DNA from 2 places in the Desulfitobacterium chlororespirans DSM 11544 genome. Region 1 is predicted to be linked to the other one. Evidence: predicted binding sites of a transcription regulator. Region 1 holds the regulator's gene; the other holds the start of a gene.
What was found. The regulator HrcA, encoded in region 1, represses chaperone genes, less so after heat shock. The targets are predictions, from matches to a motif close to TGTTAGCACTCNNNNNNNNNGAGTGCTAACA.
Positions count from the first base shown of each region.

Region 2: groES (co-chaperone GroES) is a predicted target of HrcA. The motif match lies at 10,984-11,014, and genes of this name have one in related genera.

Region 1 covers NZ_FRDN01000016.1:102,664-117,530, forward strand. Annotated here, with positions in the region: gene BUA14_RS22715 (collagen binding domain-containing protein) at 1-5,510, shown strand, start outside; gene BUA14_RS22720 (class D sortase) at 5,572-6,255, shown strand; gene hrcA (heat-inducible transcriptional repressor HrcA) at 6,581-7,618, shown strand; gene grpE (nucleotide exchange factor GrpE) at 7,636-8,244, shown strand; gene dnaK (molecular chaperone DnaK) at 8,270-10,114, shown strand; gene dnaJ (molecular chaperone DnaJ) at 10,226-11,350, shown strand; gene prmA (50S ribosomal protein L11 methyltransferase) at 11,371-12,309, shown strand; gene BUA14_RS22750 (RsmE family RNA methyltransferase) at 12,296-13,033, shown strand; gene mtaB (tRNA (N(6)-L-threonylcarbamoyladenosine(37)-C(2))-methylthiotransferase MtaB) at 13,058-14,377, shown strand; gene BUA14_RS22760 (PEGA domain-containing protein) at 14,416-14,867, shown strand, end outside.
Region 2 covers NZ_FRDN01000005.1:408,558-423,424, forward strand. Annotated here, with positions in the region: gene BUA14_RS07800 (LysO family transporter) at 1-235, shown strand, start outside; gene BUA14_RS07805 (5-formyltetrahydrofolate cyclo-ligase) at 379-981, shown strand; gene nuoE (NADH-quinone oxidoreductase subunit NuoE) at 1,010-1,492, shown strand; gene nuoF (NADH-quinone oxidoreductase subunit NuoF) at 1,504-3,297, shown strand; gene fdhF (formate dehydrogenase subunit alpha) at 3,315-5,996, shown strand; gene mobA (molybdenum cofactor guanylyltransferase) at 6,256-6,879, shown strand; molybdenum cofactor riboswitch at 7,075-7,201, shown strand; gene moaA (GTP 3',8-cyclase MoaA) at 7,274-8,245, shown strand; gene moaC (cyclic pyranopterin monophosphate synthase MoaC) at 8,248-8,739, shown strand; gene BUA14_RS07845 (MOSC domain-containing protein) at 8,785-9,219, shown strand; gene BUA14_RS07850 (MogA/MoaB family molybdenum cofactor biosynthesis protein) at 9,219-9,719, shown strand; gene BUA14_RS07855 (NYN domain-containing protein) at 9,845-10,669, shown strand; gene groES (co-chaperone GroES) at 11,058-11,342, shown strand; gene groL (chaperonin GroEL) at 11,443-13,077, shown strand; gene BUA14_RS07870 (helix-turn-helix domain-containing protein) at 13,194-13,535, opposite strand; gene BUA14_RS07875 (DUF5405 family protein) at 14,396-14,656, shown strand; gene BUA14_RS07880 (transcriptional regulator) at 14,779-14,867, shown strand, end outside.

The DNA of each region.
Region 1 (14,867 bases):
CGCTTACCATAATTGCCCAGCCGGCCAAAACGGCAAGTGACATAAGTAAAAGAGGCGCTCCCGACAGCACAACAGATCCCAAGAGTATCACCTGGACCATCGATCTGGCTAATTCGGGTGGTAGCGCAATAAGTAATGCTGCACTTACGGACGAGATACCTGAAGGCTTGATATTGAAAGCAGATAGCGTCACGGTGCATGCCTTAACCGTCGGCCAAGATGGCGGGTTGTATAAAGGTGGTGTAGTTTCGGCAACACAGGATACAACGAGTGGGCTGAAAATAGCCTTTGCAGAGATAGTTCCTTACAAAGGTTATAGAGTTGAATATACCACCACAATCGAAGATTACAAGAAACTGTCGTTCAAAAATGAAGCTTCTCTGGCCTATGATGAGAAAAACTCACCGGCAAGTGTGACAGTAACCTTCACAAGAAGCAACCCTATAGAAAAGGGAGGCAGCTACAATAAGGGTACAGGCAAAATAGATTGGACAATCGATGTCAATAAATCAGGCAGCACGATAGAAAATGCTGAAGTTGCTGAGGCACTACCTGACGGCTTAACTCTAACGAAAGACTCTATAAAGATAAAAAAGCTGACTAAAAGCGGCGATAATTGGATTGAGGGAGAGTCGGGTAAAAGCTCTGCTACATTTCCAATTGAGCTGGACAGCATAGGGCCGGGCGATGTCTACAGGATTGAGTTCTCAACGGATATCGACTACACGAAGATAAATGATGGTAATTACCAAGAGAACAATAAATTTACCAATACAGCGGAGCTGAAGGGTGGAACTGCGGGTACGATAGTATTTGGCACTGCTACGAAAGAGGTAAGCATTGACAGGAAGCCAATTATCGAAAAAACGCAAATAGGCAATATAACTTATACAAAGAAAGAACTTACCTGGCAATTGGAGATCAATGAAGCCAAACATCAGCTTAGCAATGTCGAAATAGTAGATACTTTACCGGCAGGCCTGAGCATTGCAAAGGAGAATATTAAAGCCTATCAGGTAACAGATGGCACAGCCACGGTAAGTAACATATTAAGTGAAGACAAGATAGACATAAGCGATAGCGATGAAGGCACCACAATAGTTACCATGAAGCTAGGCAACATCAATACCGAGCATTACCGGATACAATACACCACAACGGTAACGGACCTTGGTAAACCCAACTTTCCAAATCAGGCTAAAATGACAGGCACCGGTATTGAAGGAGGGAAGTGGATATTAAATCCAGTAACCATAGTTGTACCTTCTACCTCATATACAAAGGCCTTTGACGGAATAGATTATAATGCTAAGACCATCTCTTGGAAGCTCGTGGTCGATCCCCAAAGAGAGCCGATAAAAGAGCTTACAATCACCGATACCTTCCCTGATAAAGGGCTGATCCTATTGCCGAATGATAAATTTACAGTAGAACTAGGCGGCTTAACACTAGTTGCAGGTGAGGAAGGAGATTACACTCTTGCGGCAAATGGCGGTGGATACAACCAGGGCTTCATCCTCAAATTTGCTGAGAAGTATAAAGATGATGACAAGGCCTTAAATCAAGTTATAACCATTAAGTATAAAACTTCCTATGATCCCGAAGCAGGGATTGAAGCTCATACAGGAGAGAACGAAAAGTATATAAACAAAGCCCAATTTACCGGTACAACAAAAAGCAACATAGGAATAAATGTTGAAAAAAACGCGGAAATTACCGTTCGCACGGACTCATGGAATACCGGTAAAAAAGAAGGGCAGTTGGTATCTCTTAACTCAGACGGCACTATTATGAAGAAAGGCGAATGGGTCAGCGGTGCTAAGCGTGCGATAGCCTGGCAGGTGTATATCAACTATCAAAAGCAGAAGCTAGGAACTGGTATTTCAGTAACCGACACCTTAGATTATGAGGGAGTTATTGACCAAGGCAGCATCAAGATCTCAGTCTATGACGTTAAATCCGATGGCAATACCACGATTAAGAACGACTCAGAACTTGAGAGTGAGAAGTATACGGTAACCCCTAATGAAGACAAAGAATTCACTCTAAAATTTGCAGAGGGCTTTGAGGTAAACGAAAGATACGTTATACAATTCCTAACTTCGGTCCCGGATATATCAGCTGTGAACTACAAAAACAAGGCAACAGTTAATGTTGGCGGGAAGGAATCTTCTTATACTGCCACTATTGGCTATAACAACTATAATAAATTCCTGAAAAAAGAGAAAAATGATCCGACCGTTACCAATGTTTATACCGGGGATGAATTGGACTGGGAAGTAAAAATCAATGAAAGCTTATCAGTAATCAAAGAGGCCAAGATTGTCGATACCATAAGTGCAGGCCTGGCATATGTAAATGGCAGCCTCAAAGTCTATAAGCTGGTAGGCACCCAGGAAGAACTACAAACTACAGGCTATACCCTTGAGCCGCCGACATTACCAGACGGCCCAGCGGTCCTGACCATCAAGTATACAAAAGATGTAGATGCTACTTTCGTTGTCAAATACAAAACAGTAGTCACAGCAACAAACGCTAATAATTTAAACAATAAGGTAACCTTTACAGGCACCGAAATAAGCGTAACCCCCTTAGAAACGCAAAAATTGACCGCTAAGCAGTTCTCCTATGTCGGTGGCCAGCTGGATCCGAAAAAAGGTGCGATCAGGATCACCAAAAAGGATGTCGAAGAAAATAAGGTTATCACCAACAATGAAGCTAAGTTCACCTTATGGTATAAACTCAACGAGCTATGGCAGCAATTTGGTGGCGATAATCAAGAATTCACCACGGATAAGGGCGTGCTGACCATAGGTGGGTTACCCTTAAGGGAATATGAGCTTCGAGAAGCAACACCTCCCATAGGATATCAAGGATTGCCAGAGCCACTGAAAATACTGGTTGACAAGAAATACAATAGCAATGAAGCCAATATTATAACCGAAGAAGTCCTTAACACAAAACTAAAGATTGACGTTACCGCAACCAAGGTCTGGGAAAACGCTCCAGATAAAAAACCCACGATCTGGCTTAAATTATATCGCCAAATAGGTGCGGATGGGGCAACAGAAGCTCCGGGGGCGGAAATAAAAAAACTGGCAAACGGCACGACAACAGCTGTCTGGAGCGGTATGGACAAAACAAATATTGAGGGTAAAGACTATACCTATTTAGTCCAAGAAGTAGATGCCGACGGAAATGACTATAAACCGGGCGACCCAGGCGACTATAACAAACAAGAGACAGGTCTAACAGTTACCAACACCTACATTTATGTATCCGCCAAGACCGAGATCACAGGAACCAAAGTCTGGCAGGGTGGGCCGGAAGTCAAACCGGACATCCAATTGCAGCTTTATCAAAATAACCAACCTTTAGACGAGCCTGTGACCTTGACGAATGGAACAACGACCTATACTTGGAAGGACTTAGACAAAACGGATCCCTACAAGGTCGATTACCAATATCGCATCGACGAAGTGAAGACCCCGCCCAACTACGGCAAATCCATCTCCCTAGACGGACTCACTATTACCAACACCTATCACTCCCCTCAGACAGCCATTACCGGCAGCAAAATCTGGGAGGGAGGGCCGAGTATCCGGCCGGCCATTCAGCTTCAGCTGTACCGTAACGGTGCGGCCTTTGGCGAACCGGTGGAGCTGGCGGACAGTAAGCTCAGCCACATCTGGAACGGCTTGGCAACCGGCTATATTTATACAGTAGATGAAGTAAAAGTCCCCGTCGGCTACACCAAGACCATTGCCCCGGATGGACTCACTATCACCAACACCTACAGTGTAGTCAAGGAATATGCCATCGACCTTAATGCCAATCCCCCCATCATCGTCGGTGACGGCAAATCCGAGACCGTTCTGACCGCTCGGATTACCGATGAAAAGGGTGATCCCGTGGCCGGCGTGGAAATCGTGTTTGAAGCACCTGTGGGCACCTTCCTGGGCGACCCCCAGAACCCTCAGGAAGGCCAGCGGACCGGAGTGACCGATGAGAATGGGGAAGTCCGGCTCCTCTACAGCTCCGAGAAAATCGAGGGCATCGAGTCCCAGGTGATTCCGGTGCTGGCCACCGTGACCGATCCGGAAAAAGGAATTTACGCCACAGATACCATCAAGATCACCTTTGAACCGTCAGCCATTACCGGGGTCGTCACAGACAATCTAACGGGCCAGACTATCCCGGGAGCCAAAATTGTGGTCACGAAGGACTTCGACGGTGACGGCATCATAGACTTCAGAGGGGAGTGCATCACCGGCCCTGACGGCAAATACAAAATCCCTATTCCGAAAGGGGATACGGTATACGACGTCGAAATCACCAAACTCATCCTCATCAACGGTGAACCGGTCGATGTCAGCTTTAAGCAAAAAGCGGAAGCCGGCGAAGTGAACGCCGCTCAGGGTGACGAAGAATTCCCGGCCCAGGAAACCTTTACAGGGGTCATTATCACCAGGGATAAGGACGGCAGGGAGCGGATCGCCGGCCGGGGCACCGATGAAAAAATCGTGCTCAGGCAAGTAACCGCAGAAGGCACTGGCGGCAAAGAAGCTGAGGTAGATCCGAAAACTGGTGTTTTTACCATCGAGGAATTGGCCAAAGGTCAAACTTATGAATTTGTGATGACCATGGAAGTAGAGGGCCAAGAGCTGATCATGGGTAAAATCGTCGTTCAGCTTAATACTGACGGGCAGATCAGCATTCACGAAGAGCTGATCGACCCCTACGGTACAATTACTGACAGTGAGACCGGTAAGATCTTGAAAGATGTGGACGTAGAATTATTTTACGCAGATACTCCCCGAAACAAGGCTAAGGGGAGAACACCTCATACCAAGGTAATTCTGCCCATACTGCCGGGCTTTGCGCCCAACGAGAATGAAAATCCCCAGCTGAGTACCTCTACAACCGTATTTAATGATCACCCAAGTGTCAAAGACCATGGCAACTACGCCTGGATGGTCTTCCCCGAAACAGATTATTATATCAAAGGCACCAAGACCGGTTATAACACGTATACCAGCCCCACGATTTCGGTTGACTTTGATGTAGTCAAGTATGATTTCGCCATGAAGCCCCTTGATTCCGGTGGCGATGGCGACAGTGACAGCAGTGACGACAGTGACAGTGGCAGTGGCGGCGGAGATATTACGCCAACACCGACCGACCCTGGTGAAAACACAAAACCGGCAGTGCCCGGGCCAACACCAACTACCCCGGGAACCGGCACACCGGAAATTTCTGAAAAGCCGATAGATACCCAAAAACCGGTAGAAACACAGCATCCTGCAAATCTGCAAACATCCACCGACCCGTCAGACAGACAGGAGGCAGGGACACCGGCAGCAGGGGGTAATCAAGGTACAGACGAAACCCCGGTGGACGGCAAAGGGACCTTGCCGAAGACCGGTGAAAACGGCAATTCAGGATATTACATGCTGGGAATGCTGTTCATTGCCCTGGGGCTTTATTTAGGGAGAAGAAGAACGATATAGATGGTTAAGAGGCGGAGCAGATACTCTGCCTCTTTTCACAAAATTTTAGGTAGGTAGAAAAATGTCGAAGAAAATTATCTCCATCATTTTCATAGTAGTCGGTATCGCCCTGCTGGCCTATCCCAAGGCGACGGAAATGCGCAGCACCTATTTGCAGAAAAAGCTGGTCAGCGAATGGCAGGCAGCCCTTGCCGCTGTGGATCAAGGAGAACGATCCGCTGACCCTGAGGAAGAGATTCTCTCGCTCTCCCCGGCTCCTGATCAGGATACTGAAGAAAGCAGCCCGGCGGAAGAGTTGCCGGAAGAGCACGTCGCTCTGGAAGAAAAATCCAGACAAGGCTATATACAAAACACGATGGAAGGAATGCTCAAGGCAGAGAAGATCAGCCTTGAGTTACCCATCCTCAAAGGTGTAACCGAAGCGAACCTGGATATATCGGTAGCTCATCTGGAGAATACCGGAAAAATGGGTGAGCCGGGCAACTACGCCATAGCCGGCCATAGAAGCCACACCTACGGCCGGCAATTCAACAGGTTAGATGAAATAAATGTAGGGGACCGGTTGGAAGTTACCGATGAGAAGAACACCTATACCTACAAAGTAACCCAAAAATTATATGTTGACTCTACGGAAATCCACGTGCTTAACAGCAATAAGGATATCAGAGAAATAACCCTCATTACCTGCCACCCCATGATCAACCCAACCCACAGACTGATCGTTAAAGGAATACTAAGCGAGTGAAGATAGTTTTTTGCTGAACTTGTTTCGTCAGGGAGCGTAAGTCTCAGGGTAAATTTCTCTATGCGGGAAATACACATGAAACCCTCAGTCTTTTGTTTCGATAACCGAAGAAATTGAATTCAAATTCAATTTCTTCGGTTATCGAAGTTTTGCCATTGAAATTTCAGCAAAGCCTCATTGTATAATCCTTCCAAACCATTTTTTTACCTTGTCTGATACTTGACAATATAAATAGTGAGAGGTACTATTATATCATAAATCGTTAGCACTCATTAAGGTCGAGTGCTAACAAGGGGAAAACGAGGGTGGAAAGGCGGTTATGTGTATGCAGATGGACGAGCGAAAAAAGAAGATCCTGCGGGCTATCGTACAGGATTATATCAGTACTGCTGAGCCTGTCGGTTCACGGACCATCGCCCGGAAATTTGATTTAGGCATCTCGCCGGCCACCATTCGTAACGAAATGTCCGATATGGAAGAGTTGGGCCTCATTGAGCAGCCCCATACTTCAGCAGGCCGCATTCCTTCGGATGCGGGTTATCGGTATTATGTGGACTGTCTCCTGGAGAAATCCAGTATTGCCGATGACGTCAAGGATGTTATTGAAAAAGAGACCACGAAAAGAATTGCGGAGATTCAGACAGTCATTGCTCATTCCAGCAAGCTTCTTTCTGAACTTACCCATTTGACCAGTATCGTCATCGGGCCGGACAAGGGAAAGAGCGCCTTTAATCAGATGCACTTTCTGCCGTATGAACCCGGCAAAGCCATCATGGTGGTCGTCAAGGAAAATGGCGTGGTGGAGAATCAGATTGTCGAGATTGGGGAAAATGTAACAGCCGAGGAGCTTCAGAGAATTGCCAACGTATTTAACCATAAGATGCGTGGGCATTCTATGGAAGAAGTGAAACGGGATATGCTTCATGAGATATACAGCGAACTGACTCGTCAACGCTTCCTGATTGACAATGCCCTAGAGCTTCTTTCCGCCGTTCTGAGCAATAGCCCTGAAGAATCCAGTAAAGTCTACCTGGGTGGAACCCTGAATATGTTGAACCAACCTGAATTCCGGGATGTGGAAAAGATCAGAAACCTCTTCCAGATATTCGAAGAGGGAGCCCAGATCATCAAAGTATTGCATTCTCAGAAAGAAGGTTTGGCAGTGACCATCGGTGGGGAAAATAAACTGAAGGAACTTCGGGACTGCAGTATTATTACCGGGACCTATTGGATTGATGGAGAACCTTTGGGAACGATCGGCTTGATTGGACCTACCCGTATGGATTATGGGAAGGCTATGTCCATGGTGGATTACATGACAAGAACGCTCACTGAGCTTCTTACTGTGCGACGAAGGAATTAGGAGAGGTGGTTTCAATAATGGTGAACTGGGGCGGGAAAACCCCCCCATCGGGTCAGACCGAATGGGAAAACGATACGATGGAAGAGATTCTTGACGAAGCTGTCCAAGAGGAAGAAATGGGGAATGAAGCTTCTCCGGAGCAGGATATTTCTTTAGAAGAAAAAATGCTTACCCTTCAGGCAGAACTTGACCAGACCAAGAACCAAGCAGAGGAGTACTATACTCATCTCCAGCGCTTACAGGCTGAGTTTGACAACTATCGCAAACGGACCCAAAAGGAGAAAGAGGATTTCGCCAAATATGCCTCTGAACGTATTGTAGAAGGGCTATTGCCTGTATTGGACAATTTTGAACGGGCGGTGGAAGCCTCCAAAACCACTCAAGATATGAAGTCCTTTTCCCAAGGAGTAGAGATGATTTTAAAACAAATGCAAGGTATTCTTGCCAAAGAAGGATTGGCCACTATTGAGGCTGTGGGGCAGCCCTTCGATCCCAACCTACATGAAGCCGTCCTCCAAGTGGACTCAGAGGACTACCCGGAGAGCACCGTTGTGGAGGAGCTTCAAAAAGGTTATTATCTTAAAGAAAAAGTAATACGTCCTAGCATGGTCAAAGTATCCCGCTAGGTGCGATAAGGAGGAAATAGTGAACATGGGTAAAGTGATTGGCATTGACTTAGGAACCACCAACTCTTGTGTGGCAGTTATGGAAGGCGGCGAGGCTGTCGTTATCACCAATGCGGAAGGGAATCGGACGACTCCTTCTGTGGTTGGTTTTTCCAAGACCGGTGAACGCTTGGCCGGTCAAGTGGCTAAACGTCAGGCGGTTTCTAATCCGGATAAAACAGTGCTCTCCATTAAGAGACATATGGGAACAGATTATAAAGTGAACATTGATGATAAAAGCTATTCTCCCCAGGAGATTTCGGCAATGATTCTGCAAAAACTGAGAGCAGACGCTGAAGCTTATCTGGGACAGACGGTCACTGAGGCCGTCATTACCGTACCGGCTTATTTCACCGATGCCCAACGGCAAGCAACTAAAGATGCCGGAACCATTGCTGGTCTGGAAGTTAAGCGGATTATCAATGAGCCTACGGCGGCGGCTTTGGCCTATGGTTTAGACAAACAAGAGGATCAAACCGTTCTGGTCTTTGACTTAGGCGGAGGAACCTTCGACGTATCCCTCCTGGAGCTTTCCCAGGGTATGGTTGAGGTTAAAGCCACCAGCGGGAACAATAAGCTGGGCGGGGACGATTTTGACCAACGCCTGATTGACTATATGGTAGCTGAGTTTAAAAAAGATCAAGGTGTGGATTTGGCTAAAGACCGTGTTGCTCTCCAACGCTTGAAAGAAGCAGCTGAGAAAGCCAAAGTGGAGCTTTCCGGAGTGAGCACCACCAATGTGAACCTGCCCTTTATCACCATGACTGGCGAAGGGCCGGCTCACTTGGATATGAATATTACACGGGCTAAATTTGAGGAATTGACTGCGGATTTGGTTGAGGCTACCCTTGGACCTACCCGTCAGGCTTTAGCCGATGCTAAACTCTCTTGGAACGAAGTGAATCAAGTCATTCTTGTAGGTGGATCGACCCGGATTCCTGCCGTACAGGAAGCTATCAAAAAGCTGAGCGGCAAGGAGCCCCATAAAGGTGTCAATCCGGATGAAGTAGTAGCCCTGGGTGCTGCCATTCAAGGCGGAGTTCTGGCTGGGGAAGTGAAGGATATCATCCTTGTGGACGTTACTCCTCTGTCCTTGGGTATTGAAACCCTGGGTGGTGTCTTTACCCGGATTATCGATCGCAATACCACCGTTCCCACCACGAAGAGTCAGGTTTTCTCTACTGCAGCAGACAGCCAAACTTCTGTGGATATCCACGTCCTCCAAGGAGAGCGTGAAATGGCAGCCTATAACAAAACCTTAGGCCGGTTCCAACTTTCCGGAATCCCCCCCGCTCCCCGTGGTATCCCTCAAATCGAAGTTAAATTCGATATTGATGCCAATGGTATCGTCCATGTTTCCGCTAAGGATATGGCGACAGGTAATGAACAAAAGGTTACCATTACCGCTTCCACAGGCTTAAGCCAGGAAGAAATCGAGAAAATGAAAAAAGATGCTGAAGCTCATGCCGATGAAGATAAAAAGCGCAAAGAATTGATTGACGCCAAGAACCAGGCAGACTCTATGGTCTACCAAACTGAAAAGACCCTGAAGGATTTTGAAGGCAAGATCCCCGACAATGAAGCAGAGCCTATCAAGAAAGCCCTTGAAGAATTAAAGACCGCAGCTGCTGGGGAAAATATCGAGCTGATCAAAGAAAAGACCGAAGGGGTAACCAAGGTCCTCTATCCCATCATCGAGAAGATGTATCAGCAAACCGGCGGAGCAGCACCGGGACCGGACATGGGAGCAGACCCCGGAGCAGGCAGCGCCCAAGCGGATGACAATGTGGTGGATGCCGAATATACTGAAGTAGATAAGGATCAAAAATAATCGGAGTGAAGGAAAGAATTGGGTACAGGGGTTTTCCCCTGTGCCCAATCATCATGTGCTGAAGGCTGATAAGGCTTCAGGAGGGAGAATCAGGAGTGATGGAGGAATAACATGAAACGGGATTATTATGAAGTACTCGGTGTCTCTAAAAGCTCAGACGAACAAGAAATCAAAAAGGCCTATCGAAAACTGGCCCGCCAATATCATCCTGATGTGAACCCAGGAGATAAAGAAGCGGAAGAAAAATTCAAAGAGGCAACTGAAGCCTATGATGTTTTAAGCGATACTGAAAAACGTGCCCGCTACGATCAAATGGGCCATTCCGCCTTCGATCCCAACCAACAGGGTTTTGGCGGAGATTTCGGCGGCTTTGGGGATATCTTCGATATGTTTTTTGGCGGCGGCGGTGGCGGTGGTCAGCGGCGGCAGGGTCCCACTCGGGGAAATGACCTTCGCTATGACTTAACCATTACTTTCGAAGAGGCTGCCTTTGGTACCGAGAAAGAGATTCAGGTTCCACGTCAAGAGACCTGTACGGAATGCCATGGCTCCGGTTCAGCCCCCGGCACTCATCCTACCACCTGTTCACAATGTCACGGAACAGGGCAGATTAAAGCTACCCAACGGACTCCCTTTGGTGCGATTCAAACAGCAAGAACTTGCCCCGCCTGCAATGGCTCAGGTCAATTTATATCTTCTCCGTGTAAGGAATGCAGTGGCAAGGGAACAACCCGGAAAGTCAAAACCATTAAAGTCACTGTCCCCCCAGGATCAGAGGATGGTCTTAACCTTCGTTTCAGCGGCAATGGGGAGGCGGGGTTGCGGGGAGGCCCATCAGGAGACCTTTATGTGGTTCTCAATGTGAAACCCCATAAATTCTTTGAAAGAGAAGGGAACGACGTCTACTGCGAGATGCCCATAACCTTTGTACAGGCCGCCCTTGGGTCGGAGATCGATGTTCCGACCTTGGATGGCAAAGTCAAAATGAAGATACCCGAAGGCACCCAGACCGCTACGGTGTTCCGGCTGAGGGGTCATGGCATTCCTTACCGCCGTGGCAACGGGAGAGGGGATCAGCATGTGAGAGTGGTCGTGGCTACTCCGACTAAACTCACCGATCGCCAAAAGGAGTTGCTGCGTGAGTTCGGGGAAGTCACCAGCGACCAGCAGCAGATGGGCAAAAAATCCTTCTTCGAGAAGGTCAAAGAAAATATCCGGGACGCTATCGATCTATAGTGATTCAAAAGGAGCTAAGCATGAATTGGCGTGAAATTGCGGTAACTGTTTCATCGGCAGGAGAAGAAGCTGTTGCCGATCTTTTTTATCAACTGGGCTGCCCTGGGGTGAGTGTGGAAGATCCGGAGCTTCTCCAAAGTTATGTGGAATCCGGGAATTGGGATTACCATGATTTTGGGGAGATTGCCTTGACCGGAACTTCTGTGGTCAAAGGATATATCTGTGAAGATCACGAACTCCAGCCCAAGCTCCGTCAGCTTGACGAAGGGCTGAAGGAATTGCTTCAGCGCTTTCCGGAGTGGGTTCTCCAAGTGAAAGGCCTGACTGTGCAGGAAGAAGACTGGGCCACCTCTTGGAAAGCTTATTTTAAGCCCGTGCGGGTTGGCCGGCGTTTTTTGATCAAGCCCTCTTGGGAAGAGGTAACCCCTCAGCCTGAGGATATTATCCTGGAGCTGGATCCCGGAATGGCTTTTGGTACGGGAACTCATGCCACCACCTCCTTGTGTTTGGAGACCCTGGAGGAGACGGTGAAGCCGGATATGCGGGTCTTTGATTTGGGAACAGGCTCAGGGATTCTGGCTATTGCCGCAGCAAAATTAGGCGCTCAAGTAGAGGCCATCGATTTGGACTCCGTTGCCGTAAAAGTAGCCCAGGAGAACGTGGAGCTCAATCAGGTAGCTGACCGGATCAGTGTCCGGCAAGGAGATTTAGGAACAGTATTGCAGGGACAGGCTGATTTAGTAGTAGCCAATATCATTGCCGATGTCATTCTGATGCTGATCCCTGACTTAAAGCGCATCATGAAAGAGGATGGAGAATTCCTCGCTTCGGGGATTATCGGACACCGTTCTTGCGATGTGGAAGCAGGATTGGGCGAGCATGGGTTGGAAGTCCAGGAGAAGAAGGAAGATTCAGGCTGGGTCCTCTTGCGGGCGAGGTGGCAACGTGCATCGCTTTAAAATCTCCGAACTGGGGAGCCATGTCTTCTGGCTTAAGGGACCGGAAAGAGACCATCTTGTCCGGGTCCTGCGTCTTGCGGTGGGTGACCGGATCATCGGCTTTGACAACACAGGGGCGGAGTACAAGGCAGTCGTTAATAAAATAGAAGACCAAAGCGTAACCTGCGGCATCCTGGAGCAGGATTACCCGGAAGTAGAAGCCGTTACCCGGATCTATCTGGCAGCCGGCCTCTCGAAAGGGGAAAAGATGGAGTGGGTCATCCAAAAGGGAACGGAATTGGGAATGGCGGGTTTAATCCCCCTGCGCACCAAACGGGCCGTGATGAAGCTGGAAGGGAGCAAAGCTGCAGACCGGGTGGAACGCTGGCAAAAAATCTCCGGTGAGGCGGCTAAGCAATCCCACCGGGTCCGGGAACCGCAGATTTTTTCTGTAACAGATTGGCAGGGGCTAAAGGCTCTGCTTCCGTTAACTACCCAGTGGCTTATTCCTTATGAAAACGAGAAAACCAGGACCCTCTCCTCGGTGCTGAAGGACTTCAGCTCACAAGAGCCGATCGCACTGATTATCGGCCCGGAAGGGGGCTTCGAGGAAGGGGAGGTTCTTTGGGCTCAGGAACATCTCAAAGCCCAAAGCATCTCCCTGGGCCCGCGTATCCTCCGGGCAGAGACGGCGGCCCTTGCCTCTTTGGCCTTGGTGTTAGGGCATTATGGTGATTTGGGCTGAATACAATGACCTGCGGGGGTGACTATGAGTACATTACAGCAAAAAAATCCAGCGTCGGTGTGTTTTGTTACCCTTGGGTGCAAAGTGAATCAGACCGAGAGTGAGGCCTTAGGGCAGCTGTTTCGAAATAATGGCTATCATGTGGTGTCTTCCACGGAGAAGGCGGATGTGGTGGTGGTCAATACATGCACCGTGACCAATACAGGAGATGCTAAGTCCCGGCAAACCATCCGGCGTATGGTCAAGGCTCATCCTGATGCTTTCGTGGTGGTTATGGGGTGTTATGCGCAGACCGCTCCGGGAGAGATTCTCGAAATTGAAGGGGTTGACCTGGTCCTGGGAACTCAGGATCGGGGAAAAATCCTGGAGCTGATCGACCAAGTGAAGCAGGACCAGCAGCCGAAGAGCAGTGTTCGTGCCATCTGGGATGCAAAAACCTTTGAAGAACTGCCTTTGATCGAAGAGGAAAGCCGGACAAGGGCGACGTTAAAAATACAGGAGGGGTGTAATCAATTTTGCACCTATTGTATTATCCCTTATGCCCGGGGACCGGTTAGAAGCAGAATTCCTGAGAATGCCGTCACGGAGGCGGAAAAGCTGGTTGCAGCGGGTTATAAGGAGATCGTATTAACAGGAATCCATACAGGATCTTATGGAGAGGATCTGGGAGAGGATTGGGATTTGGCCCGGCTGGTCAAGGTGCTTGCTCAGATTAAAGGGCTGCACCGTTTGCGCTTGAGTTCTATTGAACCTATGGAATTTATCCCTGAGCTGATCGATGTGATCATCAATTATCCTGCGGTCTGCCCCCACCTTCATATTCCTTTGCAATGTGGCAGTGATGCCATTTTAACTCGCATGAAAAGACCTTATACCGTAAAGGCGTTCAAAGAGCTCATGCAACGCTTAACGAGTCTACAGCCGGGGATTGCCATTACCACGGACGTGATCGTAGGTTTTCCGGGGGAGACGGAGCAAAATTTTCAGGAGACGCTGGAGACAGTTCGTTCCTGCGGCTTTTCCGGAATTCATGTCTTTCCTTATTCCAAGCGCGAAGGAACTCCCGCTGCCAAGTATCCTGAGCAGATCCCCAATAAAATCAAAGAGGTACGTGTCAAAGCTCTCCTGGAAGTGGCCAGGAAGAGCCAGGAAGACTATGTCCGCAGATTTATCGGGCAGAGGGTGGAAGTCTTGATCGAGCGGGTCAGTCCGGAAGGAGTAGCTGCAGGCCATACGGGGAACTATATTCAAGTGCACTTGCCTCCCCGTGAAGGAAAACCCTGGGAAGGCGGCGAATTGGTAGAGTGCGTACTGGAAAAAAACCATGTGCGGCTTAATGGATAACTTTATAGGGTTAGCCAAGTTTTTGGGGGGAAAACCACATGAAAAAAGACAGCCCTTTTTCAAAAGAACGGTTTTTTAAGGCAAGACGGTGGAAAATTACAGGTTTTCTATTAGTTCTCGTTATCTTACTGGGCTTGGGCGCTTTTTTGATGATGCCTCCAGTGACCTTTCCCGCGCCCCATCTGGTATTCAACCGGCACACCATTCCCCCTTTCGTAACTATGGTTGAATCTGGAGGGAAAGTTGCAACCTGGAATAAAGCCAAGGGCGAAATGACCATCGAAAAGACTGGGGACAGTATAAAGCTTCATATCGATACTGACCGGATTCGGAAAATACCCATCTATATCAATGGCAGTTATGTGGGGAAATCGCCCTTGAATAAGCGTCTTTTTCCCGGTAAATATGAAATTGTAGCTAAACCTCCCGGATATATGGGCTCGATCCGGCATCTGAAGCTGACCAACGAGTATCCTAAGGATAAACAGGT
Region 2 (14,867 bases), on a different contig from region 1:
TATCGCTTTTTTGAGCAATATATTCAGAGAGGTTTTAGCCATAATATTTGCCCCTTTTTTAGCCAGGAGAGTGGGACCGTTGGCTCTTGTTGCTCCCAGTGGGGCAACAGCTATGGACTCCACTCTTCCTCTCTTGGTGGCGGTGGGACCGAAAGGTGTCAGTATAGTGGCTATAATAAGCGGTCTTTCTTTATCACTTTTAGTTCCTGTTTTGGTGCCTTTGGTTTTGGGCTAACCTTAATTAGCAAGCATAGTGAGCAGTTAAAGTATTTTTATCGAAGTTTGGAGAAGGAATATTTTAATCTTTGACGAATCCATTAGTAGGATTGACTGAATTTTCGCTAAAATGGAAGAGCTGCTTTTGTTTTAATAGGGGATATGAAGGAGGATGGAAAGGTGTCTGAGGAGAAGCGGTTATTGCGGGAACATGTACTGTCCCTGCGATCAGCGTTGACACCGGAAGAACGGGCTGCTAAAAGCCAAAGGATTCGGGCTATCGTGACTCAGACCCGTGAGTTTCAAGAAGCAGGTACGATCATGCTGTTTATGAATTTCCGTGATGAGGTAGAGACGACTGAGCTGGCCCAGAAGGTCCTGGACTTGGGGAAGCGGTTGGTATTGCCGCGATGTGCCCCTAAAGGGGTGCTTATACCGGCACTTATCGGAGATTTGGAAAAAGATATTGAGTCGGGAATGTGGGGGATCCGTGAGCCCAAAAAGCAGGAGCTCACTGAGGTTGATCCTTTGGAGATCGACGGTATCTTTGTTCCTGGGGCCGCCTTTGATGGGCAGGGAAATCGCCTTGGCTATGGCGGCGGATATTATGATCGATTTTTCGAAAGGGTGAGAGAAGGAACGCCTAAGATTGCTCTCGCTTTTCACTGCCAAATTGTAGACAGAATCCCCGTTGAAGTTTACGATAAGAAGGTAGATATGTTGATCACTGAACAGGGTGCCATGCGTTTCCAAGAAACGCTTTGAATTTAGTGCAAAAGGGAGGAGAACTATTTTGTGTGAGGAGTGTAAGGAGTTAGTTGATCCTAAAGAGGAGCAATTGGATCAGATATTAGCTCATTATAAGCGGGAGAAAGGGGCGCTTATTCCTGTTTTGCAGGAGGCGCAAGGACTTTATGGGTATTTGCCTGAACATGTGATAAAGCACATCAGCAGGGGACTGGGCATACCTTCGGCTAAGGTTTATGGAGTCGTTACATTTTATGCTCAATTCCGCCTTACCCCTATGGGGCGCAATGTGATTAGTGTCTGCTTAGGTACTGCCTGCCATGTTCGAGGAGGCGCTAAAGTTCTGGAAGCTATAGAGAAGGATACAAAGATTAAAGATGGGCAGACCACGGAAGACGGGCGCTTTACTTTAGAGATTGTCAACTGTATTGGGGCCTGTGGATTAGCTCCCGTTATGTCCATTAATGGGAATGTCCACGGAAGATTGAATGCAGATCAAATCCCAGGAATCCTGGCAGAGTATAAGTAGGGGGAATAGGGATGAACACAGAAGCTAAAAAACAGGTTTTTATCTGTGCAGGTACAGGCTGTATCTCTTCAGGAGCTAATACAATTATAGACTTAATGAACGTGGAGATAGAACGTCGAGGGTTAGCAAAAGATGTGGAGCTCATTGCCACGGGTTGCCGTGGTTTTTGTGAGCAAGGGCCGACTTTAGTTATTGAACCTGCGCAAAGATTCTACCGGAGAATTCAGCCGGAAGATATTCCGGAACTGGTAGAGAAGGAATTAGCTCAAGGGGAAAAAGTGGAGCGCCTGTTCTATGTGGATCCTCAGTCGGGGGAACCTGCTTTAAGTTATGAGGACATCAGCTTTTTTGCTAAGCAAACTCGTATTGCTCTTAAAAATTGTGGATTTATCGATCCCACCAAAATTGATGACTATCTGGCTCACAAAGGTTATGAAGGCTTAAAAAAAGCCCTTACTATGGACCCGGAGGCCATTGTCGAAGAGGTCAAGGAATCCGGCTTGCGTGGCCGGGGAGGGGCCGGTTTCTCAACTGGTCTGAAATGGAGCTTATGCAGGGCTACTCCATCGGACAAAAAATATGTGATTTGTAACGCTGACGAAGGGGATCCAGGTGCGTTTATGGATCGCGGCCTTCTTGAGGGAGATCCTCACGCGATCATTGAAGGTATGCTGATCGGTGCTTACGCCATTGGTGCTGACGAGGGCTATGTTTACTGCCGTGCAGAGTACCCTCTGGCGATCAAGAACCTGCAAATTGCCATCAAACAGGCTGAAGAAGCTGGATTCTTAGGAAAAGACATCTTGGGCTCCGGGTTTAACTTTCATTTGAAAATCAACGCCGGAGCCGGAGCCTTTGTCTGCGGTGAGGAAACCGCTTTGATGGCATCTATTGAGGGCAAACGCGGTATGCCTCGTGTGCGGCCTCCTTTCCCGGCCCAAAGCGGATTATGGGGTAAGCCCACCAACATCAATAATGTTGAGACTTGGTCCAATATTCCTCATATCTTGAGAAATGGAGCCCAATGGTATGCCCAGTACGGAACGGAAAAGAGCAAGGGTACCAAAATTTTTGCGCTAACAGGTAAGGTTAATAACACAGGATTGGTTGAAGTCCCCATGGGAATGCCCTTAAGGGATATTATCTTCGATATCGGCGGCGGCATTAAAGATGGTGGAAAGTTCAAGGCAGTCCAGATCGGCGGTCCCTCAGGGGGATGCCTGCCGGAAGATATGCTGGATCTCCCAGTGGATTATGACACCCTAACTAAAGCCGGTGCTATGGTTGGTTCCGGTGGTCTGGTTATTATGGACGAAACCACTTGTATGGTGGATATTGCCCGCTTTTTCCTGAACTTTTCCCAGAGTGAGTCCTGCGGAAAATGTACCCCCTGCCGTGAAGGGAATAAACGGATGTGGGAGATTCTCGATCGCATCACCCGTGGTGAAGGCCGGGAGGATGATATTGAAAAACTGGAAACATTGGCCTACACAGTTAAAGAAACGTCACTGTGCGGCTTAGGTCAGAATGCGCCCAACCCTATCCTGGCTACTTTAAAGTATTTCCGGGAAGAATTTGAAGAGCATATCCACGCCAAAAAATGCCGGGCCGGAGTCTGCAGCGAGCTTCTGACCTACTCGATCGATGCAGAAAAATGTAAAAAATGCGGACTATGTGCCAGAAATTGCCCGGCTAACTGTATCAGCGGCAATAAGAATACCCCCTATGTTATCGATGGGGAAAGATGTATCCGCTGCGGAAGTTGTATGGATTCCTGCAAGTTTGGCGCGGTTATCCGGGCCTAGAAGAAGGAGTTGATTGAGTGGAATGGCTCAACTTAACCATTGACGAAAAAGAAGTTGTCGTACCCAAAGGAAGCACGGTCTTGGAAGCATGCCGTATGCACGATATTCCGATTCCAACCCTTTGCCAGGATCCGGAACTCACCAATGCCGGGGCATGCCGCCTTTGTATTGTTGAGATCGCAGGAATGCGCAATCTGCCGCCTTCCTGCGTTACCCAGGTGACCCAGGGGATGGTTGTGAAGACTCAGACACCAAAGGTGCGCAAGTCCCGCAAGGTGATTCTGGAGCTCTTAGTGGCGAACCACCCTTTGGATTGCATGACCTGTCAGAAGATGGGAGATTGTGCGCTGGCTCAGTATGCCTATGAATATGGTGTGACTGGCGAAGATTACCGGGGAGAACGGCGTGAGCTGCCTCTTGATGACAGCAACCCCTTTATTCTCAGAGATCCGAATAAATGTATTCTCTGCGGCAAATGTGTGCGGGCCTGTGAAGAGATTCAGGGGCGAAGTGTGTTGGATTTCTTTAAGCGGGGGTTTGACTCCCAAGTGGGACCGGCCTTTGATGTTCCTTATAGTGAATCGGAATGCGTTTTCTGCGGTTCCTGTGTTTCGGTTTGCCCGGTGGGGGCCTTGGTGGAGAAAAAGATGGTCGGCCAGGCGCGGGCCTGGAATATTGAGAAAGTACAGACCACCTGCCCTTTCTGCGGCACAGGCTGTAATTTTGATTTAAATGTCAGCAATGGCAAAGTGATCGGGGTAACCTCCAATCCGGAGGCACCGGTGAATGGTAAAGCCCTTTGTGTCAAGGGCCGTTTTGGTATGGACTTGATCCACAGCCCCCAGCGTCTGACCACCCCTTTGATTAAAAAGGATGGGGAATTCGTCCCGGCAGGCTGGGATGAAGCCCTTGATTTAATAGCCGCAAAGTTCTCCCAGATCAAAGAGGACTATGGGCCAGATTCTTTTGCAGCACTGAGTTCGGCCCGCTGTACTAATGAAGAAAATTACCTGATGCAAAAATTTATGCGCGCAGTGATCGGAACCAATAATGTTGATCACTGCGCCCGTACCTGACACGCTCCCACTGTGGCAGGTCTTGCCACTTCATTTGGTTCAGGAGCGATGACTAATTCTATCAATGAAATCCCTAATGCTGAAGTCATGTTTGTGATTGGTTCCAATACGACAGAAGCCCATCCGATTATCGGCACCAAGATGAAGCAGGCTCTGGCTCGGGGCGCCAAGCTTATTGTTGCTGATCCACGGGAGATCGAGCTGGCCAGGGATGCTCATATCTGGATGAGATTGAAACCAGGTACGGATATTGCCCTGATCAACGGGATCATGAACATCATTGTTGAGAATGGCTGGGAGGATCGTGCTTTTATTGAGGAACGAACCGAAGGCTATCAAGAACTCCGGGAAAATCTCAAGAAATTCCCGCCGGAAGAAGTCAGCAAAATTACTGGAGTTCCCGTGGAGCTGATGGCAGAAGCTGCCCGTCTCTACACCAGTGTGGAGCGAGCTCAGATTTTCTACACTCTGGGAATCACGGAACATGTTTGTGGTACGGATAATGTTATGTCCCTGGCCAATCTGGCCATGCTGACCGGAAATATCGGCAAAGAAAGCTCCGGGGTCAACCCGCTGCGAGGGCAGAACAATGTACAGGGAGCCTGCGACATGGGAGCTCTGCCCAATGTTTACCCCGGCTATCAGAGTGTTACCAACTCAGAAGCGCGGGCTAAGTTTGAAGAGGCCTGGGGAGTTTCCCTTAATCCCAATCAGGGCTTCATGATTCCGGATATGTTTGATTCAGCGGTCAAGAAAGAATTGCGGGCCATGTATATCATGGGAGAAGATCCTGTGCTGACCGATGCCGACGCCAATCATGTGCGCAAAGGCCTGGGGGCTCTGGATTTCCTGGTTGTTCAGAACATCTTTATGTCTGAGACTGCCGAACTGGCCGATGTCATTTTGCCGGGGGCCAGCTTTGCGGAAAAGGACGGCACGTTCACGAATACCGAGCGCCGGGTGCAACGGGTTAATCGGGCGATTAAGCCGATCGCCAATACGAAGGCCGACTGGGAAATCATTTGCGAGCTTGCCAACCGGATGGGTTACCCGATGACTTACCCATCGCCCGCAGAGATTATGCTGGAAGTTGCCTCGCTGGCACCGCAGTTTGCCGGCATTACCTATGAGCGTCTGGGCAAAAAAGGTCTGCAATGGCCGGTTCCCCATGCCGAACATCTGGGCACAAAGTTCCTGCATGCAGGGAAATTTACCCGCGGTAAAGGCGTGTTCATGGTGATTGAGCATCAACTGCCGGATGAGCTGCCTGATGAAGAGTACCCATTCCTGCTGACCACGGGCCGCAAGCTGCAGCATTATAACATCTCCACCCGTTTTTCGGCGGCGCTGGATGAGCATGCCCCCGAAGAATTGGCTGAGCTTAATCCTAAGGACGCCCGGCGATTGGGGATTCAGGATGGAGAGAAAATCAAGGTAGTTTCCCGCCGCGGCGAAGTAGTAACCAAGGTTTGGGTAACCAAACGAGTTCCGCCGGGAGTGCTCTTTATGACCCTGCACTACAGGGAGTCACCGACCAATGTCTTAACCAACGGAGCGTATGATAAAGTAACCAAGACCTACGAATATAAGGTCTGTGGTGTGCGTGTGGAAGCTCTGAAGTAATTTAAGCAATAAAGAAAACTCGCTTCAGGTGGAGTTTCAACTCTATCTGAAGCGTAGTTGACTTATCCGCGGAGTGGATAAGAATAGGAGAGTGTCTGGCTATATCCAGTATATAGCGTGGGGCACTCTCGTTTTGTTACAAAAAAAGGCAGCAATGGCTAAAACCTTCTAAAGCTCTACCCTAGGCATGTTTTCTCTATCTATGTTACAATATAAGACAAAAGTTTAAACGTTGATAGAGACAAGGGAGATATATGATATGGGTGCTGATTATGGACAAACCCTTCTGCCGATGACCGGGATTATTCTGGCCGGTGGGAAAAGTTCCCGCATGGGTTGCAACAAGGCTTTTATTGAATGGGATGGGGCACCGCTCATCGAACACAGCTTAGCTGTCTTCAATGCGGTTTTTGCGGAAGTGATGATTAGCAGCAATCATCCGGAGCTTTACGCTAACTATGGAGTAAAGGTGATCAAGGATAACTATCCGGATCATGGGCCGTTAGGTGGATTGGAAGCATGCTTGCGAGAAGCCCGCTATGATTATGCCTTTTTTGCTGCTTGCGATATGCCTTTTTTGAATACAGAGGTGATTCGATTTATGGCTGGGGAAATTGAAGGAGAGGATATTTTAGTTCCCGAGATTGATGGTGGAGTTCACCCTCTGCATGCTTTTTACCACAAAAATTGCCTCCCTTTGCTTGCCGAGAGCTTAAAGGCAAAGCATCTTAAACTGACAAAGCTTGTTCAGCAATACAGCAGAGTGCGTTATATAAGGGAAAAGGATTTCCGAGATTTTCCCGCAATGCATCTTTTTTTAAGCAATATGAATACGCCTCAAGAGTGCCTGGAGCTGCGGCAACATAATAGTCAGAGTAATTAATGCTGTAAAAAGAACATTCTTTATTATTTTTAATGGAAAAAATGTTATTTATCTGGAATATATTAAGAAATATTAATAAGGATTAAGAAATATTATTCCTTTGAACCTCTTTTTGCAATCTCCAAAATGGTGTATACTACAAGTAGTACATTCTTCTATAATTTTTTTTAAATATGGTATGATGAGCAAATAGAATATGTTTATGTGCTCCGAAACTGGAAACCTAAAGTGAGCTATGGTTTGCCAGTCGTGCATTCTGCACCGGGTATTATTGGAAACAGTAATGCCTCCCATTTGGAAAGGAGTCTGTAGGGTATGCGGGAGCTCCGCGGTTTTACAGACCGTGGGGCTTATTTATTTTGTGGAATAATGAACGTGAAGGTGAGGGGAATCTATGCAAGATCAATATCGGCGCCAGATCGAATACCTGAGGATTTCCATTACAGATCGCTGCAATTTACGATGTAAATATTGCATGCCCGCTGAAGGAGTTCAATGGATTCCTCATGAGCGCATCTTAACCTATGAGGAAATACTGCGTGTCATGCGGATTAGCACTACCTTAGGCTTTAGACGGTTCCGCATCACCGGCGGGGAACCCTTAATTAGGTCCGGAGTCCTGGAATTTTTGCAGAATGCCTCGCAAATTCCAGGAGTGGAAGATTTGATGCTGACCACCAATGGGATACTTCTTGCGGACATGGCAGAAGATCTGAAAAAGGCGGGAGTTAATCGGGTCAATATAAGCCTGGATACGTTCAATGAAGATAGGTTCCGGGAACTTACCCGTGGTGGGGATATTAAGAAAGTCTTTCAGGGAATACACCGCTCTCTCGAAGTAGGGCTGCATCCGGTTAAGCTTAATGTGGTGGTTGTTCGTGATTTCAATAGCCATGAGCTGCCCCGTTTTATGGAATTAGCTCGTGACTATCCGCTTCATGTTCGCTTTATCGAATTGATGCCGATCGGAATCAGCTCGGATAAGCGCAGTGATTTTGTATCTATCGATGAGATGAAAGCAATACTGGGTTTAGAGGGCCTTAAAGCCACTCACGATATTCAAGGGGGAGGTCCTGCAGAATATATCACTTCAGAGGGCTTTAAGGGCAGTGTGGGCTTTATCAGCGCTATCAGCAAACATTTCTGCAGCACTTGCAATCGAATTCGCCTGACTCCCGACGGGAAGCTGCGCCTGTGCTTGCACAGTTCCAAAGAAGTGGATTTTCGTGAAGTGCTTCGCTCCAACAAGAGTGATAATGAAGTCAGGGATGTTTTTGCCCAAGCGATTTGGAATAAGCCGGCTGAACATCATATGAATGATCAGGCTTGGCAGGATCAACGGATTATGTCCCAGATTGGAGGATAATTATGGAACTGACACATTTTGATGAAGAAGGCCGGGCACGTATGGTGGATGTCTCAGATAAGGCGGAGACGACCCGAGTGGCTACTGCCCGGGGTAGAGTAGAAATGCAGGCGGAGACTTTGGAGAGGATTCGCTCAGGACAGATTGCCAAAGGGGATGTGTTGGCGGTGGCCCAGGTCGCGGGAATCATGGCAGCCAAACAAACTTCAAATCTGATTCCCATGTGTCACCCTCTGGCTATTACAGGGGCAAAGCTGAATTTCGAAATTGTTCCTCCCGGAACCATAGAAATCGAAGGAATTGTCAAAGTCACGGGTAAAACCGGGGTTGAGATGGAAGCTCTTACGGCTGTCAGTGTTGCTGCCTTAACTATTTACGATATGTGCAAGGCTATTGACAAGACCATGGTCATCGGCGATATCCGGCTTATGGAGAAAACCGGCGGCAAGAGCGGGCACTTTATTCGTGAAGACCACTTAAAGGGCATAATTTAAAGGGATAAATTCGAATTAATTTGAAGCGAATTAGGAGGAACGATAATGGCGAAGATTATCGCAGTCTGTACAAGTGAGAAAAAAGGGATGCGGAAAAAAAATGTAGGGGAGGGAGTGCTGAAGGTTAATTTTGGTATCGAAGGAGATGCTCATGGCGGGGATTGGCATCGTCAGGTAAGCTTGCTGGCGATGGAAAGCATCAAGAAGATGCAGGATATGGGGCTTGATGTGGGACCGGGAGATTTTGCCGAGAATTTAACCACCGAAGGAATCGATCTGGTTAGTCTGCCCTTGGGCACAAAATTAAAGATTGGTGAAACCGGCGTGGGCGAAGTGACACAGATCGGTAAAGAATGTCACACCCGATGTGCTATTTATTATCAAGCGGGAGACTGTGTTATGCCCAAGGAAGGGATCTTCATCCGTGTTCTGGACGGCGGCCCTATAAGTGTGGGAGATAGTGTTGAGGTGATGGAGTAATGTTGAGAGTTGGAGTTATAACCGCCAGTGATAAAGGATCTCAGGGGCAAAGAGAGGATCTTTCCGGTGCTGTTCTCAAGGAACTGGTGAAAGAGATTGACGGTGAGGTTGTTCTCTATACCATTCTTCCGGATGATCGGGAACTTTTGGCCCAAACGATGAAAAAGTGGGCTGATGAAGAGGGCTTAGACCTTATTCTGACCACAGGTGGCACAGGTTTCTCCCTGCGTGATGTCACCCCGGAGGCGACGATTGCTATTGCGGATCGTATGGTCCCTGGGATTGCTGAAGTGATGCGTTATGAAAGCTACAAAATTACTCCGAAGGCTATGTTGAGCCGGGCAGTAGCGGCCTTGCGCAAGCAGACTTTAATCATCAATATGCCGGGTTCGCCTAAGGCCTGTAAGGAGTGTTGGGCAGCTCTTGTCCCTGCTTTGCCCCATGGAATTCAGATCCTCAAAGGCGAGGCCAGCGAGTGTGCTGCGCCTGTTCATCAATAGGCATCTTCAGCGTATTTTTTAGGTTTTTTAGATTCAATTTAATATAAAATTTTTTTTGCTTGTCACTCCTGTCCTTTTCCTGCGTACTCTATAGTAAGGGAAAGTGGAAATGGGGTGACATTGTTTTGAAGGCGATTGCTTTTATTGATTATGAAAATATATGGACTGGACTCTTTGAACAAGGTTATGAATTAACTCCGGAAATCCTTATGGAATCCATTCAACTGTATGCTAAACAAAATGACTATGTTCTATCTGCTATTTATCTCTATGCTAATTTCGATCGGGAAGAATTCTGGCGTGCCCAGACTTCCTTTGAGAAGATTCATGTATATACACGCCATGTTTACGGAAAGAACAATTTTGCCAGTACAGGATTAAGGCGGAATGCGGCGGATGTGGAGCTCATATTGGAAGCGCAGGAGATCTTGCTGACCCGTACCGCAACCTTTGATGTGTTTCTTCTTCTAACTGGGGATGGAGATTTTTTGCCTTTAGTTCGCAAAGTAAGGGCCTGGGGAAAAGATGTTAAAGTCATTGGCGTGAAGGGAAGCATGCACCACGAACTTCAAGCCTTTAGTGATTCAGGAGACTTTTTCGGCGAGTTTCTCCCTCAGGAGCGACCGCAGGAATATGAGCCTGAAAAGGATCTCGAACAAGCAATCTCAATCTTAGCTCAGCTTCAGCTAAGCATGACGTATATTGCTTCCACCAAAGCGAGGCTCGCCCTGTCGGATCATCTGGGAGTTACTATATCCCAAGTGAAAGAGCTTATTCGCTACGCATTAAGAGAGGGGATTCTTCTTGAACAAGAATATGCCGATTCAAGTTTAAAGATCGGTAAAACAAAGGTCTATCTTTTGAATCTCGCTCATTCTATGGTTCAAGCCGTTCTGGGTTCGGCAATAGAGGAGATTCGCAAACGCTATGAAAAGTTAAGTGCTCATTGATGACTTTCTGTGTAAAAATTGAGCAGGCACGGAAAAGAATTAGAGGAAGGGATATTTGGCCAGGAGGGCTGGATATCCCTTCTTCTTAGATGTCGTGATGATTTTTTGCCCCAGGATGAATAAACCCCCCGGGGACTGGTCAATATATTGCTTAGTGAATGCAAGTCGAAGCGATGAGATTCTGTCAATTTAAGAGTGGTGCAATAAGGGGAAGATATAAGGAGAAAATAGAAGGTTTTCGCTTGTAAATCTCTTAAAAACGCAAATGACAGGATTTGATTTCTTCATCCACCTTGCATATTATTATAGTATGATGTTAGCACTCAATAGGAATGAGTGCTAACAATATCAAAATAATATTTAAGCTCTTAAGGAGGGACTTTCTTCAATGAACATTAAGCCTCTAGGTGATCGGGTAGTCATTAAAGCACTCCCCATGGAAGAAAAGACAAAAAGCGGAATCATTATGCCGGATACCGCTAAGGAAAAACCTCAAGAAGGTGAAGTCGTTGCAGTAGGACCTGGAAAAATGGAAAAGGGAGAGCGTATCGCCCTGGATGTTAAAGTGGGTGACCGCGTGATTTATTCCAAATATGCCGGTACTGAAGTAAAGTATGATGGTCAAGAGTATCTTATTCTTAAGGAAACTGACATTTTAGCGGTTATTGGCTAAAACACTATTCTTTGCTTTATTCACTTAATGAACTTGACGTTGCACAGTGTTTTTTACTTATTGACTCTTGAATTTTGGATTTTTAAGGAGGAACTTACAGGTGGCAAAACAAATCGTTTTCAATGAAGAAGCTCGCCGCGCCTTAGAGCGTGGTGTTAATGCCTTGGCTGAATCTGTCCGAGTAACGCTTGGACCTAAAGGCCGTAATGTGGTTTTGGACAAAAAATTTGGCGCTCCTTTGATTACCAATGATGGTGTGACTATCGCCCGGGAAATTGAGCTGGAAGATCCATTTGAAAATATGGGTGCTCAACTTGTCAAAGAGGTTGCAACCAAAACCAATGATGTAGCAGGGGATGGAACCACCACTGCAACTGTATTGGCCCAAGCGATTATCCGTGAAGGCTTAAAGAATGTAGCTGCCGGTGCTAATCCTATGGGTATCAAACGGGGTATTGAGAAGGCTGTTGAATCTGTTGTCGATGATATTAAAACCAATGCTAAGCCCATTGAAAGCAAGGAATCCATCGCTCAAGTAGCTTCTATCTCCGCCGGCGATGACAATATCGGTGTTCTGATTTCTGATGCTATGGAAAAGGTCGGCAAAGACGGCGTAATCACCGTAGAAGAAGCTAAAGGAATGACCACCGAGCTTAAAGTTGTCGAAGGTATGCAATTTGACCGGGGATATCTCTCTGCATATATGATCACCGATACCGATAAGATGGAAGCTATTTTAAATGATCCTTACATCTTAATTACCGATAAAAAGATTGGCGCTATCGCCGACATTCTCCCTGTTCTTGAGAAAGTCGTTCAAGCCGGCCGTCAACTTCTGATTATTGCCGAAGATATCGAAGGTGAAGCTTTGGCTACCCTCATTCTGAACAAACTTCGCGGAACCTTTACCTGCGTTGCCGTAAAAGCTCCTGGCTTCGGTGATCGCCGTAAGGCAATGCTGGAAGATATCGCAATCCTCACCGGTGGTACTGTCATTACCGAGGATCTTGGCTTAAAGCTGGAAAACACCACGATTGATATGCTGGGCCGTGCTCGTCAAATTCGCGTAACTAAAGAAGAAACCACCATTGTTGAAGGCTCCGGTTCTCAAGATGATATTAAGAGCCGTGTGGAAGCCATTAAAAAGCAAATCGACGAAACGACTTCCGATTTCGACCGGGAAAAACTTCAAGAGCGTTTGGCTAAATTAGCCGGCGGGGTTGCTGTGATTCAAGTAGGTGCTGCAACAGAAGTTGAAATGAAAGAAAAGAAACTCCGCATTGAAGATGCTTTAGCTGCAACCCGTGCAGCAGTTGAAGAAGGTATCGTAGCCGGTGGTGGCTGCGCGTTAGTGGATGCTGCTAAAGCGCTTGACAGCCTTAAGCTGACCGGAGACGAAAAGACCGGTGTAGCTATTGTATGCCGTGCTTTGGAGGAACCTCTCCGTCAAATTGCCAATAATGCAGGATTTGAAGGCTCCATCGTTGTGGAGAAGGTTCGCAATGGCGGTCGTGGGGTAGGATTCAACGCTCTGACCGAAGCATATGAAGATATGATTGCAGCCGGTATCGTTGACCCCGCTAAAGTGACACGTTCTGCCCTGCAGAATGCAGCTTCCATCGCTGCTATGCTCCTTACTACCGAGTGCTTAGTTTCCGATATCCCATCAAAGGATAATGGTGCGGCTGCTATGGCTGGTATGGGCGGCATGGGTGGAATGGGCGGCATGATGTAAAGCCTTAAACCACAAATAAATTCCTGAAATAAGTAAGACTCGTGTTGCGATGTGGCTATAGCCAACATTTTGCTAACACGAGTCTTAATTTTTTAGAGGTTTCTTATAAGTTCCCATCATGCATCTTCGGAAGCTTTTAATTCGATCATTCCAAAGATTTTCATTTTGTTATCATGAGACAGCTTGCGGAAATTTGAGACAAGAGCCAGTTCATCCTCCGTTAATTCAACGGGGGATATTTTTTTGTCACTTATTCCATAGATATCGTCCAGGTTAATCTCTAGGAAATTGCAAATGTTCAGAAGAGTAGAGATGTCGATAGAGTTGGTTCCTTTCTCCCATGATGAGATCGTATTATCTCTGACCCCTAGATGGTCGGCTAATTGTTTTTGGGTTATACCTTTTCTTTCGCGATATTTGCGTAGGTTTTCCGCCACCCTCAATTTAATTGCCTCCATTGATAACCACTCCCTTGTGTTGATTATATAGATAACTATGATCTTAATCAAGATGAATATTCATGAAATATGAATAAAAGATGTTGACACATCACAATTTGTGAAGTAAGGTGGTGTTGGGGGTTCATGAAATATGAAGTTGAGGTGAGAATGTGTTTGGTGAAAACCAAGCTTCAAGGATTGCAACTCTTTCCGTCGGTGTGAACGTCAACATCAAAGATACCCTTGCCAGTAGTTATTTTAGCAATTATCGATCGGAATGGGAGGTGAAGTGAATGAGCGGTTGCAGGCTGTATAGAATAAAACCTTTGCAGTGGCTTAAGGCAATCACGTCTTATCGTACTCGAAAGTTGGATAACCTTCCTAAAAGCAAGTGGGCTGAGATATTAGTCAGGGGAGGGACCATAAAGCTCTGACTATCCAAAGGGAAAAGGTGGAGGTGAACCACAATGCTTAAGAAAAAAGGCAAATGCAGAATTCATTTCTATTGAAGGGAAGTCAGGCTAATGAAAATGCCTGACAAAAAAGAAAATGCCCGCAAGTCCTGGCAGATCTAACGGGCGGAATAAAAATAATCTCTGACTTAGTATATCATGTTTCGCCAAGTCAGTACATCAGCTCATTAATAATCAAGTTGAAGTTGTCTGCTGTATGGATTACTTAAGTAGGATCAGTAGTGGTTCTCTAACATAAGCGGTTATACAAACTAGAAAACCACTACTGATCCTATAGTCAATGATGCAAATCTAAATGAATTGGCAGGGATGGGATAATGAATAGATTACCATGGATTGAACCTACAGGAAAAAACTCTTCCAGGCGGAGCGCGGAGAAGTTGGATATAAAGGTGGAGAGATAGTATGCGAATCGATATAAATGAGAAATACTGCATCACCTCTGATGAATACCAATATATTCTTAACACAAAATTCGTTAGTAACGGTAAAAAGACAAAGGGGCAGGAAGAATTGAAAGTAGTTGCTTATTGCTCAGATCTCAATCATTGTCTTAAGGAACTTGTGAAGCGTCAAATCAGGGAATCAGATTGCATTTCCCTCAGAGACGTTGTAAAGCGAATAGAAGAAATCAGAAGTGAAATAAATAGAACTATTAATTTTTAAGCGTTGTAAAGAGCACCTTCACTATGGGTCACGCGGGCACCACAGCAATACATGTTGGTGGATGTGCGATGTTCCAGTGAGCTGATAGAGTTGGTGTGAGCAGATAAAGGAGTGGAGCGGCGGTGGAAGAAAGAATTGAGAAGCATATTCACCAATATGTCGAGGCAGAACTTAGGAATTATCGGACCTATAAAAAACTTATTGGTGAATA